DNA from 2 places in the Bacillus sp. 3255 genome. Region 1 is predicted to be linked to the other one. Evidence: a T-box and tRNA genes for the amino acid it is inferred to sense, from the RefSeq annotation. Region 1 holds a T-box; the other holds one or more tRNA genes.
What was found. A T-box is a leader RNA that pairs with one kind of tRNA and senses whether it is charged. The one in region 1 lies ahead of leuS (leucine--tRNA ligase), so its partner is inferred to be a tRNA-Leu.

Region 1 (6,850 bases):
CCGGATGCAGCCTGAGGATAAAGAATGGTTGGAAAATCTGTTCGCGCACATTTCCTCGCCGATTCGGGTATCGGAAAATTACACACGTATTTCTTCCGACCTGTCCAGCTGCGGACCTGCCTTCCTCGCGCATTTCATTCAATCATTTGTGGACGCTGCTGTTGAAGTTACGGGGATTTCCGCTGAGGATGCCACGATGCTTGCCAGCGAGATGACGCTTGGAACAGGCAAACTTTTGACGACCGGGGGCTTTAACCCGCTCACTTTACAGAAACGCGTTTCCGTTCCCGGAGGTATTACTTCCGAGGGCTTGCGTATTCTGGACGAAGAGCTCTCTAATGTGTTCACACGAGTCATCCGTGCTACCCACGCCAAATATCAAGAAGACCTTGAGAAGACTGAGCAGCAATTAACGATATAGCAGCAGTCTTCTCAATAGCTTCTTCTCTAACTAACCGACAACGATATTAACAAGCTTTCCTTTGACAACAATCAATTTGCGAACGGCCTTTCCGGCGGTCGCTTCTTTGACTTTGTCCAGACCGAAGGCAATTTGTTCCATCGCCGCTTCGTCTGTATCTTTGGAGATCATCGTACGCTCCACGATCTTACCGTTCACTTGCACAACGATCTCGATCTCATTATCGACCGTCCATGCTTCATCATAAGCCGGCCATGGCTCGTAAGTGATGGATGTCGTGCCGCCCAGCTTCTCCCAAAGCTCCTCCGCCAAGTGCGGGGCAAGCGGCGAAAGCATTTGAACGAAGTTTTTCATCGCTTCCAGCGGCAAGCGGTCGGTTTTGTACGCCTCATTGACGAAAATCATCATTTGGCTGATCGCCGTATTGAAGCGAAGCGCCTCGAAATCCTCGGTAATCTTTTTGATGGAACGATGCCACGTGCGTTTGAACGTATCGCTGCCAAGCGTTTCGTCAGCGCTGATTTTGGACTGCAGCTTGCCGTTCTCGTCTACGAACAATCGCCAAACACGGTTCAAGTAACGGTAAATGCCGTCTACGCCGGTCGTGTTCCACGGTTTTGTCGCCTCCAGAGGTCCCATGAACATTTCGTACATGCGCAGCGTATCGGCCCCCTGATCGTTCACAATATCATCCGGGTTGACGACGTTACCGCGGGATTTACTCATTTTCTCCATGTTCTCCCCGAGAATCATCCCTTGGTTCACAAGCTTATGGAACGGTTCCTTGGTGTGGACGAAACCGAGATCATACAGCACCTTATGCCAGAAACGCGCATACAGCAGGTGAAGAACCGCATGCTCCGCGCCGCCGATATACAGATCGACAGGCAGCCATTTCTTCTGCAGCTCCGGCGAGCAGAACTCCTGGTCGTTGCGCGGATCGATGAAGCGCAGGTAATACCAGCAGCTGCCTGCCCATTGCGGCATCGTATTCGTCTCGCGGCGGGCTTTCATGCCGGTTTCCGGATCGATGGTATTCACCCATTCGGCAACGTTCGCCAGCGGCGATTCCCCGGTGCCTGACGGCTTGATCTCATCGACCTGCGGCAGCAGAAGCGGAAGCTGGTCGACAGGGACAGGCTTCATCGTACCGTCTTCCAGATGAAGAATCGGAATCGGTTCGCCCCAATATCTTTGACGGCTGAACAGCCAATCTCTCAAGCGGTACGTCACTTTGCCGCGGCCTTTTCCGTTCTCTTCCAACCATGCGATCATCTGCTTGATCGCCTGCTCGTTGTTCAGGCCGTCAATCGGTCCGGAATTCACGTGAGGGCCGTCGCCGGCATACGCTTCCTTCTCCACATCTCCACCCTTAACGACTTCGATAATCGGCAGATCGAACTGCTTCGCGAACTCCCAGTCACGCTGGTCGTGTCCCGGAACCGCCATAATCGCTCCGGTTCCATAACCGCCAAGCACGTAGTCGGCGATCCAGATCGGCACTTTGCCGCCGTTCACCGGGTTAATCGCATAAGCGCCCGTGAATACGCCGGTTTTGTCCTTCGCCAGATCCGTACGCTCCAGATCGCTCTTGCGGGATGCTTTCTCCTGGTACTCCTTCACTGCAGCTTCCTGGTCACCTGTCGTAATTTGCGCGACAAGCTCATGCTCAGGCGCAAGCACGCAGTAAGTCGCTCCGAATAAAGTGTCCGGGCGCGTCGTGAACACGGTCAGACTCCGCTCCGCATGTCCTTCGATCGCGAATTGTACTTCCGCCCCCGTGGATTTGCCGATCCAATTGCGCTGCATATCCTTGATGCTCTCCGACCAGTCAAGCTCTTCCAGATCTTCCAGCAGCCGCTCGGCGTACTCGGTAATTTTCAAAATCCATTGACGCATCGGTTTGCGGATAACCGGATGACCTCCGCGCTCGCTCAAGCCGTCGATCACTTCTTCATTGGCAAGCACGGTACCCAGCGCCGGGCACCAGTTGACCGGCACTTCGTCGACATAAGCGAGCCCTTTGTTGTACAGCTGGATGAAGATCCACTGCGTCCATTTGTAGTACTCCGGATCCGTTGTGGAAATCTCGCGGTCCCAATCATAGGAGAAGCCCAGCGATTTGATTTGGCGGCGGAACGTATCGATATTCTTCTTCGTGAAATCGCGCGGGTCATTGCCTGTGTCCAGCGCGTATTGCTCGGCCGGAAGACCGAAGGCGTCCCACCCCATCGGGTGAAGCACGTTATAGCCTCTCATCCGTTTGAAACGGGAGACGATATCTGTAGCCGTGTAGCCCTCCGGATGTCCGACGTGCAGGCCGGCTCCAGACGGATATGGAAACATATCGAGGGCATAAAATTTCGGCAGCTCCGAATTATCCAGCACCTTAAATGTTTTGTTCGCATCCCAATAGGCTTGCCATTTCGGCTCAATCGCTTGCGGATTGTAGCCTTGTACTTCCCTTGCTTCTTTGGTTTCCTGTGTCATGTTCAACTTCCTCCCTGTGTACGGCGCTACAAGCGCCAAAAAACCTCTCATCGCTAGCGGATATCGCTAGGGACGAGAGGTTAGATTCCCGTGGTACCACCCTAGTTAACACCAGGCATACTTTGCCCGTGTTCACTCTGCCCCTTAACGCGGGTGAAACGATCCGGCTAGCGCCATCAACCTTCATAGCGGTTCACCTTCTAGCTCCAAGGCGAGTTCACAAGCTGCACCTGCCGGCTTCCACTCTTACACCGGCTCTCTGTAAGATGCTGTACATGTTACTAGTCCTCTTCCAAGCTTTGAAATCATCTAATTAGCTTTGATTATATGTAAAATAATGCCGTACTGTCAAGCGGCACCCGGCTTCCGCCTTATTTCTTCGCTATAAAGAAAGCCCGCTCCGTAAGCTCGGTCGGCTGCTCCCACGTAAAATCCGCAGCTATCCGGACTTCACGAAAGCCCGCTGCTCGCAGCATTTGCTCCAGCCAATCCAAGTCATATGCGCGCTGCTCATGCGATTCGTCGATGCGCCTGAACAAAGCCCTGTTCCCGCTCTCCTTCACAAAGATGGTCAGCTCATGCTGGATTTGTACGCGCTCCTCGTCAAGCTCGCTTGTCCAGATGTAGGCGACGTCATCTTCGTTCAAATAGAACGGCTGGGTCTCCGCGTAAGTGAACAGTTGTTGCGGCGTATGTACGTCAAAAAGGAACAAGCCGCCCGGTTTCAAGCCGGCGTACGTCTGCCGGAACGCATCCGCAATATCCTCTTCCTCCAGCAGATAGTTCAGGCTGTCGCAAAAGGAAATCGCCGCGTCGACAGGCTCGCCGAGCTCCCATTCCCGCAAATCCTGCTGCAGCCAGCGAATCGCTCCGCCGCGAGGCTGGGCGCTCTCCCCGGCTTTCTGCTCAGCAACTGCGAGCATGTCCTCGGACAAATCGATCCCCGTCATCTGGTAGCCCTCCGCTGCCAGTGGGATTGTCAAGTTCCCCGTACCGCAGCCAAGATCGACGATCGAAACAGGCTTCACGCCGAACCGCTCAAAGCTCTCCAGCACGAATCGAAGCCAGTCCTTGTATGGCATCGTATCCATTAACCGGTCATACGTATATGCAAATTGTTCGTAGCTCATTTTAACCGGGGTTCTCCTCTTTTTTCAGATAGGTCCAATCGTCCTCCTGATAAATGAGCCCGTCCTTCATCAGCTTGCCCAGAGCCCGCTTGAACGCCGACTTGCTGAGACCGAACTTCTCTTTGATAATGTCCGCTGAGGTCTTGTCCGAAAAAGGCATGGCATTGCCGGCTCTTTCCTGAAGTACGCTGAGAATTCGTTCGGCGTCCTCGTCCCGCCCCTTTTCCTTCGGCTGCCGCATCGACAGATTGACGCGGCCATCCTCTTCGCGGACATAAGCGACGCGCACATCGACCAGCTCGCCCATCCGCAGCAGCCTTGTCCGCTCCATCGGAGCAATGAGTCCGATCACGCCGAAGCCAAGAACTCCCGCCTCGCATACGACGAAGGTTCCCATTTGGAGCGGCCTGTACACGCGCGCTTTCACCCAGCGGTTGCTCCAGCTCGACGGAGCCCGCACGCATAGCGGAGCCAAATCCTCTTCCAGCGCGAGCTTCGCGATTAAGCGCCCCTGCCTGTCATGCGCCAATGTCGCAAACACCTTGTCCCCCACTTGGGGGCGCAGCTCTTCAAGCTCAGGTACGTTGCGGTATGGAAGCAGCAGATGGCGTCCGAGGCCCATCTCGAGAAAGTATCCGAATCTCGGATGAATATCGACGACTTCCAGCAAACCGACCTCGCCCATCAACAGGTGCGGGCGTTTCATCGTCGCCATTAACCGGTCCTGCGTATCGTGGAACAGGAATGCTTCCACTTGGTCGCCGTCTTTAATTTTGCCTGCAATTTCCGCATACGGCAGCAGCACGTCCTGATAGCCGTCGCTCAGGTAATAGCCGTTCGGCGGAACTTCCCTCGCCACCTCAAGGGTCACGAGGGATCCTGCTTCCAGTCTCATACGCGCTCCACAACTTTGGCATCGGACCAAAGTCTTTCGATGTTATAATATTCGCGGTCATCGCGGTGGAATACGTGCAGAACCACATCTCCCAGATCGAGCAGAACCCATCTTGCCGTATCTACACCTTCATAGCCGCGGATCGGCACGCCGAGCTCATGCGCTTTCTTTCGGGCTTCTCCGGCAATCGCTTGTACTTGGGTTTCCGAATTTCCATGGCAAATGACGAAATAGTCAGCGATTAGCGATACCCCTTGCAGATTGAGCGTAACAAGATCGTGCGCTTTTTTGTCCTCCGCCGCATCCACTACAAATGCCAAAATTTCCTCTGGGTTTTTAATCATTCAATCAACCTCCGCTAAATTATTCATTTAATTGTTGAAGCAAATCATTCCGCGTCAAGATCGTCAGCGGGTAAATGCGTTTTCCTTTTTCGATCAGGAATCGGATCGTCGAATCGAAGCCGATCACCAGCGCTTTCTCCAAAGAGCTTTCGGCCGCTTGACGAATGGACTCTACACCGGGAAATTCCCGGCTGGGTTCCATATAATCCGCCAGACATACGATTTTGTCCAGCAAAGTCATCTGCTCGCGGCCCGACGTATGGTACCGGATCGCATCCAAAATCTCTTCATCCGCAATTCCGAATTGCGTCTTCGCGATGAACGCTCCGGCGTGCGAGTGCCATAGTTCCTTGTCATAGTCCAGCAGATCTGGGGGCAGCCCGTTATCGCGGATAATCTTAGCTTGCTCCTGAACGGGCCAATACTTGCAATAGTCATGCAGAATTGCGGCAAGATCGGCTTTGACAGGATCTCCTCCGAACCGTTTGGCGAGAATGACGCTCGTTTCCATGACACCCAGCGTATGCAGCCAGCGCCGCTCAGGCATCTGCTCTTTCACCGCCGCAATAAGCTCTTCACGCTTCATACAGCCGGTTCACCTCCATGTAACCGTTCACGGCCTCCGGCACCAGATAGCGAACCGAACGCCGCCGCGACCGTTCCTCGCGGATCGCCGTTGACGAAATTTCCACAATCGTCATGGGAACAATCGTTACGCGATTCCGGATGTTTGCCGGCATATACGTCATATCCAGCTCGTAGCCCGGTCTGGCTAAACCGATAAAACGAATATGCCGCACGATGTCATCGATGCGATGCCACTGCGGCAAATATTGGACCATATCTGCACCTATGATATAAGCAAACTCCTTATCGGGATGCTCATTGCGCAGCAACTCAATCGTATCGATACTATAAGATACGCCGCCTTTGTTGATTTCGATATCAATCGGACGAAAAAAAGGATTCCCCTCCGCTGCGAGACAGACCATCTCCCAGCGCTGCAGGGTCGTCGCTTTCGGCGCATTCGCCTTATGCGGCGGCACGTTAGCCGGCATGAGCCATACTTCGTCCAGTCCCGCTTCCACCCTCGCCCGCTCCGCCGCGATCAAATGACCGGTATGGATCGGATCGAAGGTGCCTCCCATTATTCCGACAAGCATGCTTCCACCTCTTTAGCACGGCAGTTCGATCTTCTTCTTGTCACGCGATTCTTTGTACAGCACGACGATTTTGCCGATGACCTGTACCAGCTCCGCGCCGGATTTCTCGGACAGCTCCGCTCCAACCTCAGCGCGGTCTTCCCCGCTGTTATTCAGAACTGTAATCTTGATCAGCTCCCGAACCTCCAACGCTTCTTGAATGTGACGAATCAAATGTTCGTTCACGCCGCCTTTGCCAACTTGAAAAATCGGATCTACATGATGCGCCAATGAGCGCAAATAACGTTTCTGTTTGCCTGTTAACATCGATGTCCCTCTATTCATTCTTATTCAGCTAACGACTGCTCTACCACCTGTCTCATCGCCTCAACGGGCGCAGGTGTGCCAGTCCAGTATTCGAAGGCATA
Region 2 (6,850 bases), on a different contig from region 1:
GAGATCGAGATGCAATGCCGGAACCGGCTGAAGGAAATCGATTGGCAGCATAAACCGCGCATTACGGTAACTGTCATCAATGGCGGATTATTTCATTTGAATGCCGGACGATCACACAGGAACTGACGCCAGTCGCTAAAACATCGCAAAATGTTCGCTCCAGGTTCTAACAATCTTTTTATAGCATAAGCATTACAATAGATTCATACAAATGAGAGGTTAAGGATAGGCAGGTGAATGCATATGAAGCTGTGGACCGCATGGACGGCAGCATGCGTCATTGGCATCAGCAGTTTGATATTCGTACCGCTCCAAAGCTCTGCAGGCGACCATTCCGACCGGACAAGCCTTATACTTACAGCCGATCGACCCTCCGGGGACAGCTTGGCTGCGGCTTCCGCCAAATCTGTACCCGATCTGAAGAGCGAGGCTACCTTGCCCGCTACCATCGACAAGTGGAGACATACGCTCGCCCGCGAGGAAGGCTTCGAGGACTGGCAGGCTGCCGCATGGAACAGCTACCCGCTCGGCCCTGGCACGCATGGTTGGGTCGTTATCCTCACTTCGCATGGCGAAGACGTCGGTTACATGATTGTCCATGCTGCAGAGAACGGTTCTTTCCGCCTAACGGAGTACGGAACCGGCAAGAATCCGCTTTTCAGCTTGAACACGCTGTATCGTTCTTTGGTACAGCAAGAACTCATTCCTGTTTCGTTTACTTATTCCGATTTCGCCGCTGATGAAACGATTGTCCAAGCCCGATTATATATGGATGCTTTAACCGCCGTTTGGAAAATCAAGCTGCAGGATCAAATCCTGTACGCGGATGCCAAGTCCGGCGAGGTGCTGCCGCTGACTGAAGATCCCGTCCCTAAGACGGAGGACGACCAGAATGCTTACTCCGATCTGACAGAAAGCGCCCAGACCGCCCTGCAGCCGACCTTCGATCCTTATGAGCGCATGCCTTGGATCACCGGTACGCCGCTTGCGATCACCGGACTCCCGGCTCTTCAGAGCGCTATGAATCTGAAGGAGCACCTCACCTATGTCACGGAGCTATATGACGGGCAGGTCACGCTGCCGCTCGCCGTGCTCGGCTATCAAGCTTGGCAGGCGGGGGAAACGTATCTCGTGCTGGATCATGCAGGCCCAAGGTACGTCCGGATGACACCTGCTCTGGAGCAAGGGCATTTATACTAAAAAAACTGCTTAGCCGAAATGGCTAAGCAGTTTTTTCGTTCAACTTATTTCTTGGGCTTAAACTGATCGAACAACATCCGGGCCGCCAGCGGCAGCATACCGAACCAGCGTGTTTGCCAATGCTCACGCTTCTCCTTGTTCACCGCTTTTGCCTGCTGGCGAACATCCTTCGGCGTATCGATATACGTCACAACCTGCTGCGTTATGTATTTAACCAGCTCATCACTTTTGGCCATATGCCCACCTGCCTTTTCTCCCTATTGTAACCAGAGAGACTGGCCCCTAAACCGTACAGGCAGGTGGAAGCATGCATTCAACCGACCTTGCCGCCGCTCTCCATGATGATCTTGTCCGCGAATGACTTGATCGTGCCGCACCCCAGGAGCATCGGCTTGTTATCGCACTGCAAGAGCAGCGTCTGGGCATTCATATCCCATGCATATTGAAAACCGACATTCATCCCTACTACGGTTATCATGAACTTGCCGGATGCTGCGTTAGGAATGGAAAAGCCCTGTTTCCTGCCTATTTGCTGTAACGATCTGAATACTGAAGATGAAATCCCTCTATACGTCCATGTACTGCAAGCCGCCATAGGTCATTCTCCTCTCTCCCCATATAGGATCACTAAATTGTATGAAGGGAGGGCGCAAATCGTGCTTGTATCATGAAAATAGGCTGCTTGTAGCCAACCGCCGTACTCGCCGGAATAACGCGAAAAAGCACGTTCGATTCCCGATGCGGGTTTCGAGCGTGCTTTGGGTGAATGAAGCCTTAGTCTCTGTTAATGCCGGCGATAGAGGCCAGAAAACGCAAGATATACAGGAACAAATTGATGAAATCGAGATAAATGTTGAGCGCTGCCAGCGGCACTTCCTCCGATGCCACACCGTTGCGGTATTGAGCAACATCGTAGAGCACCCATCCGCTGAAAATTAAGATCCCGATCATCGACCATACCAGATTCGTAATCGAGCCAAAATTAACGAACATGCCGATGACACTCATCAGCACAAGACCGATCGTTCCTGCGAACAGGAACCCGCCCAGGAAGCTGAAATCGCGCTGCGAACGCGAAGCGTAGAAGGCCAGTCCGCCGAAAATGGCCGCTGTTGCGAAGAATGCGCCGGATACGACGTTAGCTCCGAGCATGCCGCCGTACATCATGATGACCGGGTACAAGGTAACGCCGGAAATCGCTGTGAAGGCATACAGGAATCCGTATCCGATATGCTTGCCGCGAATCCGAATCACGATGGCCGCTACCAGCATCACCACTTCGACGATGACGAAAAGCATGACCATAGAAGGCGGAACGACCATAGCTCCGACCAAGGTTCCCAGGAAGGAAACGAGGAGCGAGATGGCAAAAGTTTGAAGCACGTGGGCAAAGCTGCCCGAATGTGAAACCGTGACTGTTCTATCCATGAACGATACCAGCTCCTTTATTAAAAAACATGTACAATCTATACTATGTATTATAGCTAAATTTCATGAAAACCGCTACAGGCTTGGGATTCCAGCTCCTCTTACCGGAAAGTCGAGATGAACTTCAGGAAGATCCGCTTCACGCGTGCGCGTATTTTCGCCGGAAGTTTCAGCTTCAGCCTTGTCCCCCACCCGTCATAGGTCCCCCCGCCTTCGGAAGCCAATTCGAACAGCTCTTTCGTAATTTCATTGACCGTCGGCACATCGAGCGTGTGCATTTTGCTAATCTGCAGAACGTAGGGCTCCACGACCCGCTCCGTATCCATTTCCGAGGCGATCACGCGGTAGCCCAGCTGACCGACCTTGCTCTTCACTTCATTCATCCGCTTGCTATCCGAGAAATACATCCAGTGCTGAACTTCCCTCACGAGTTCCAAATTATCCCCGCGGCGCTTGAGCGCATAAGCGATTTTGGCATTGCGCATCCACTGTTCTTCGAGTGCAGAGGGCGCCATTTCATTCAAATAAAAGCTCCACTCCGGATCCGCCGTCATTGCCGAGTAGTAGCGAAAGCTTGGGAAATCGGCCATAATTCTCTTCAGTTCGGGCTCCCAATCCCAATCTTCTCTGGCGTAGAAGTACATTTCCATTTTGTTGTGGGAAGAAATCCGTCCTGCGTAGATCGCAAAATCCTTAACCTTCATCCGGCAAATCAGCCTGTCCTCCAGCTCGTAAAACAACCGCTGTGCCTTCTGAGTCGAACTGCCCGACAGATCCCAGAGGCTGTACATATTGAATACGATCGTAATGCGATGACCATAGCCTATGAAAGGAACCCTGGATTTCAAAGCCGTGTTCATGAAAATGAGCACTTGCTCTTGATCCCGGATGCGCTCAAACAAATTCCAATCCTCTTCCACAGGTGGTCCCCCATTCCTTGCCCGATTATCTACCTTATATATTAGCGCCCTTCCCTCCCCATTCCTTTAAAAAAGAACATGGTTCCCGCTGCTCCTATCGGACGTTCGGCGAGAGCTCCTCCCGGGAGCTGCTCTAGCGCACCGTGGTGGGCTCTGAACGCGAGCGCATTTGCCAGTTTCGCCAGCCCAGTTTCCCCCGCCCCTCGGGCGATTCTATGCGATAATGGGGAAACGCCCGCCAGACTTTGAGTCGATTAACGGCCAAGTTTCCATGACATGCCCGTTTAGCAAGCTAACTTTCCCGAAGCATAACATAAAACAACCCCTCCAGATAGCTGAAGGGGTTGTTGTGGTTGGATGCGGTCAAGAGGACTCGAACCTCCACGGGGGGTTAGCCCACACGGACCTGAACCGTGCGCGTCTGCCAATTCCGCCATGACCGCATATAATGTGGAACGAGAATTAATATACCATAGATTATGGGGGCTCGTCAATGCTCTTTTACAATTCGTGAATAATTCCCTTGCTACTTCCTAACCCTATTGCCGAAGGAGTGATACCCATGGATAAAGAAGAAATTGAGGCGCTCGAACCGAAATATACCGGCAATAAGCGCCATCTTACGGAAGGGGAAGCTCAAGCGATTGTGCATGACCCCAACTTCAAGAATGAAGACAACGACGAAGACGGCGTAGACGCGGTAACAGCGGGACTAGCCTTTGGCGTTTTCCGCAGAAGCTGACAAGCGCTGCTCTACCTGCATCCCCAACCGAAGACGCCCTTTAGATCCTTGCCGGTCTAATAGGGCGTCTTCTCATAGATTCGTCCCGATGCCATAATCGCCTCGTACACCGTTCGGCCGATCATGTAGCCGACTGCCGTAGCGGTTCCTGCGTAACTGTACGTCCGCCCGCGCCCTGTTGCCGCGACGAGAACCGCATCCGTCGTCGTCCCCGTTGCCGGCTTGCCATCCGCCGTTACAATGCCCAGGTCGTGAAGCGCAGCGGCCTTGGCCTCCGTTGCCGTGATCACCGCATTGACCATCGCGGCGTCCGTCAGCTGGGCATCGATCACGAGGATCGTATTGATCGTGCCAGGATAAAGTGATGCTGCGGGAAGCACCGCACCCGCCCTGGCTTTATTGCCCAAGCCGACGGTAACCCATGCGCAGACGTGCAAGCGCTCCTGCTCATGCGCGCTGCTGCGTGCATGGCCCAGCTCCTCTACACCGTCCCCCGTCCATGTCAATGTCCGGTAGCCGGCATCCTTCACCATAGCCGCGGTAAGCATCCCCGCGGTTTCGCCCGGCGACAGCCCCTCCCGACGCATGAATGCGTCCATCTCGCTTAGCGGATCGGCCTCATTATACAGCTTGTCCACCTGCCGGTTCATCAAGGCCGTATGCATGCCGAAACCGCCGCCCCACGGGGACGAATTCAACGTCCGGAGCGCCGTATCACAGCGAATCAGCAAATAGCTTCCATAAGCAGCATTCACCAGTTCCATTCGCAGACCTGCGATCGGGATGCCCGCCGCGGAATGAGCACCACGATTATTCCCGTTATCCCTCATCGGAGAGGTCATCGGGCTCGATCGGGTCCTGCGGCAGCATGAATTCCGGCGGTCTCTCCGCCTCATAGGGCTGATATACATAATGACGCGAGAGCTTGACGACTCTGCGATTTTTTTTGCGGATAAGCACGCTCTCGTCGTCCCAGGCGACTACGATGCCGCGGACATCATTTCTGGGGGAAACGTCGCGAATAACGCGGAGTAATGTGCTCTCAATACGGAACTGATCCAGCTGCTCTTCCGATATCATACCTTTTACCTCCAATATCCGTTTCTACCCCCTTAGCATACACCAATTCCTGTCCCGATGAAACTTACATAAATGCTCCGGACTCAGGTTAACTTAACCTAGACGAAAGAAGGAGATCGCTATTTTACCCCTTGGGAGGTATTCGATTGGACAAAAAAACCTACTACGTGAACGTCGGTACCGGCGAGGTACTGGAAGACCCCTCCGCGTTGAATTATGAATTTTCCATCTCGGCAACGGACGAAGAAATTGACCAGCTGCAGGAGCTCCTCGAGGAAATTGACAACTCTTCACAAGCCAGCTACGCAACTTCATGGTACCCTTGGAAGGTTTATTCCACGGAAACCAGTGAGTTTAATCAGGATTACGATTATTATTTGACCGAAATCTACAGAACCTTACACCGATTGGGCAATGATCAGACGAAACAGCACATCGAGAGCATGGAAATTCTAGAAAACGGGATATAGCAGTAAAAAAAGAGGCCAACGAATCCTACACGGATCCATTGGCCTCTTGTTATACGTTTCGTTAGCTTACATGCTCTTTCGAATCGTTCGTTTCGAACCAGAAATCAAGCACTTTGCTCGACATGACGCGCTTCTGAATATATTCCACTTGAGCCGCGGTAAATTGCTGTTCCCATTCGATATTCAGCTCTGTGCAAAGCTTCACGATCGTTAACAACTCTGACCAGGCGACATAGCGTTTGTACCAAAAAAATTGAGGATGTTCGATCATATACGGATACAGATCATCAAATTCCGTATGCTTACAATCAAGAGCACGCTCAAAATGTGTTTTGGCTTCCCCTAGCTTAGTCATGAAATATTCAATGGAACCATTTTCGATACCCATAGATGTCAGCCTCCTCTCTCACCTTGTAACCATTATAATGGATAATTCGGTTTCAGGGAAGCCATTGACGTGATGTAAAATCAGTCAAAAGTGATCTGCCCGTTCTCCAGCGAGGCAATGCGGGCTAATGATTCTACGCGAATCCCCCGCTCGCGGATGGAATTGCCCCCCGATTGGAACATTTTCTCCACCGCAATCCCTACGCCGACGAGTTCCGCCTCCGCTTTCTCAATAATGCGAATCAAGCCCCGTGCTGCGTCGCCATTGGCGATAAAGTCGTCAATCAGGAGAATGCGTTCCCCTTTGTGCAGCAAATGCGAGGATACCATAATATCGGTGACGATCCCTTTGGTAAAGGACGGCACGCGTTCGCTGTATGTATCCTGATCCATCGTCAGCGTTTTCTTACGGCGGGCGAAAATCATCGGAACTTCGAGATGCAGAGCCGTCGTATAGGCAATCGGAATTCCGGAAGATTCCACCGTCAACACCTTATCCGGCTTCGTTTCCCGAAACAACCGGGCGAACTCCCGCCCCATCTCCATGATTAGCGCCGGATCCACCTGATGATTAAGAATGGCATCCAGCTTGAGTACTTTATCCGATACAACGACACCGACCT

Region 2: it has a tRNA-Leu gene. The T-box ahead of leuS (leucine--tRNA ligase) is inferred to sense a tRNA for this amino acid. The anticodon was not compared.

The regions. Positions count from the first base shown of each region.
Region 1 is NZ_JAVDUS010000005.1:8,346-15,195, reverse strand. Features, by position in the region: gene comER (late competence protein ComER) at 1-421, shown strand, start outside; gene leuS (leucine--tRNA ligase) at 452-2,911, opposite strand; T-box leader at 2,977-3,215, opposite strand; gene J2X61_RS08800 (class I SAM-dependent DNA methyltransferase) at 3,283-4,041, opposite strand; gene J2X61_RS08795 (CvfB family protein) at 4,043-4,936, opposite strand; gene rsfS (ribosome silencing factor) at 4,933-5,280, opposite strand; gene yqeK (bis(5'-nucleosyl)-tetraphosphatase (symmetrical) YqeK) at 5,300-5,866, opposite strand; gene J2X61_RS08780 (nicotinate-nucleotide adenylyltransferase) at 5,856-6,443, opposite strand; gene yhbY (ribosome assembly RNA-binding protein YhbY) at 6,456-6,749, opposite strand; gene aroE (shikimate dehydrogenase) at 6,770-6,850, opposite strand, start outside.
Region 2 is NZ_JAVDUS010000037.1:20,891-27,740, forward strand. Features, by position in the region: gene J2X61_RS35675 (YqhG family protein) at 1-126, shown strand, start outside; gene J2X61_RS35680 (hypothetical protein) at 244-1,200, shown strand; gene J2X61_RS35685 (YqzE family protein) at 1,245-1,436, opposite strand; gene J2X61_RS35690 (hypothetical protein) at 1,514-1,795, opposite strand; gene J2X61_RS35695 (Bax inhibitor-1/YccA family protein) at 1,975-2,628, opposite strand; gene J2X61_RS35700 (DUF695 domain-containing protein) at 2,730-3,548, opposite strand; tRNA gene J2X61_RS35705 (tRNA-Leu) at 3,907-3,991, opposite strand; gene J2X61_RS35710 (hypothetical protein) at 4,111-4,290, shown strand; gene J2X61_RS35715 (adenosylcobinamide amidohydrolase) at 4,347-5,120, opposite strand; gene J2X61_RS35720 (hypothetical protein) at 5,110-5,370, opposite strand; gene J2X61_RS35725 (hypothetical protein) at 5,517-5,840, shown strand; gene J2X61_RS35730 (hypothetical protein) at 5,902-6,228, opposite strand; gene J2X61_RS35735 (xanthine phosphoribosyltransferase) at 6,309-6,850, opposite strand, start outside.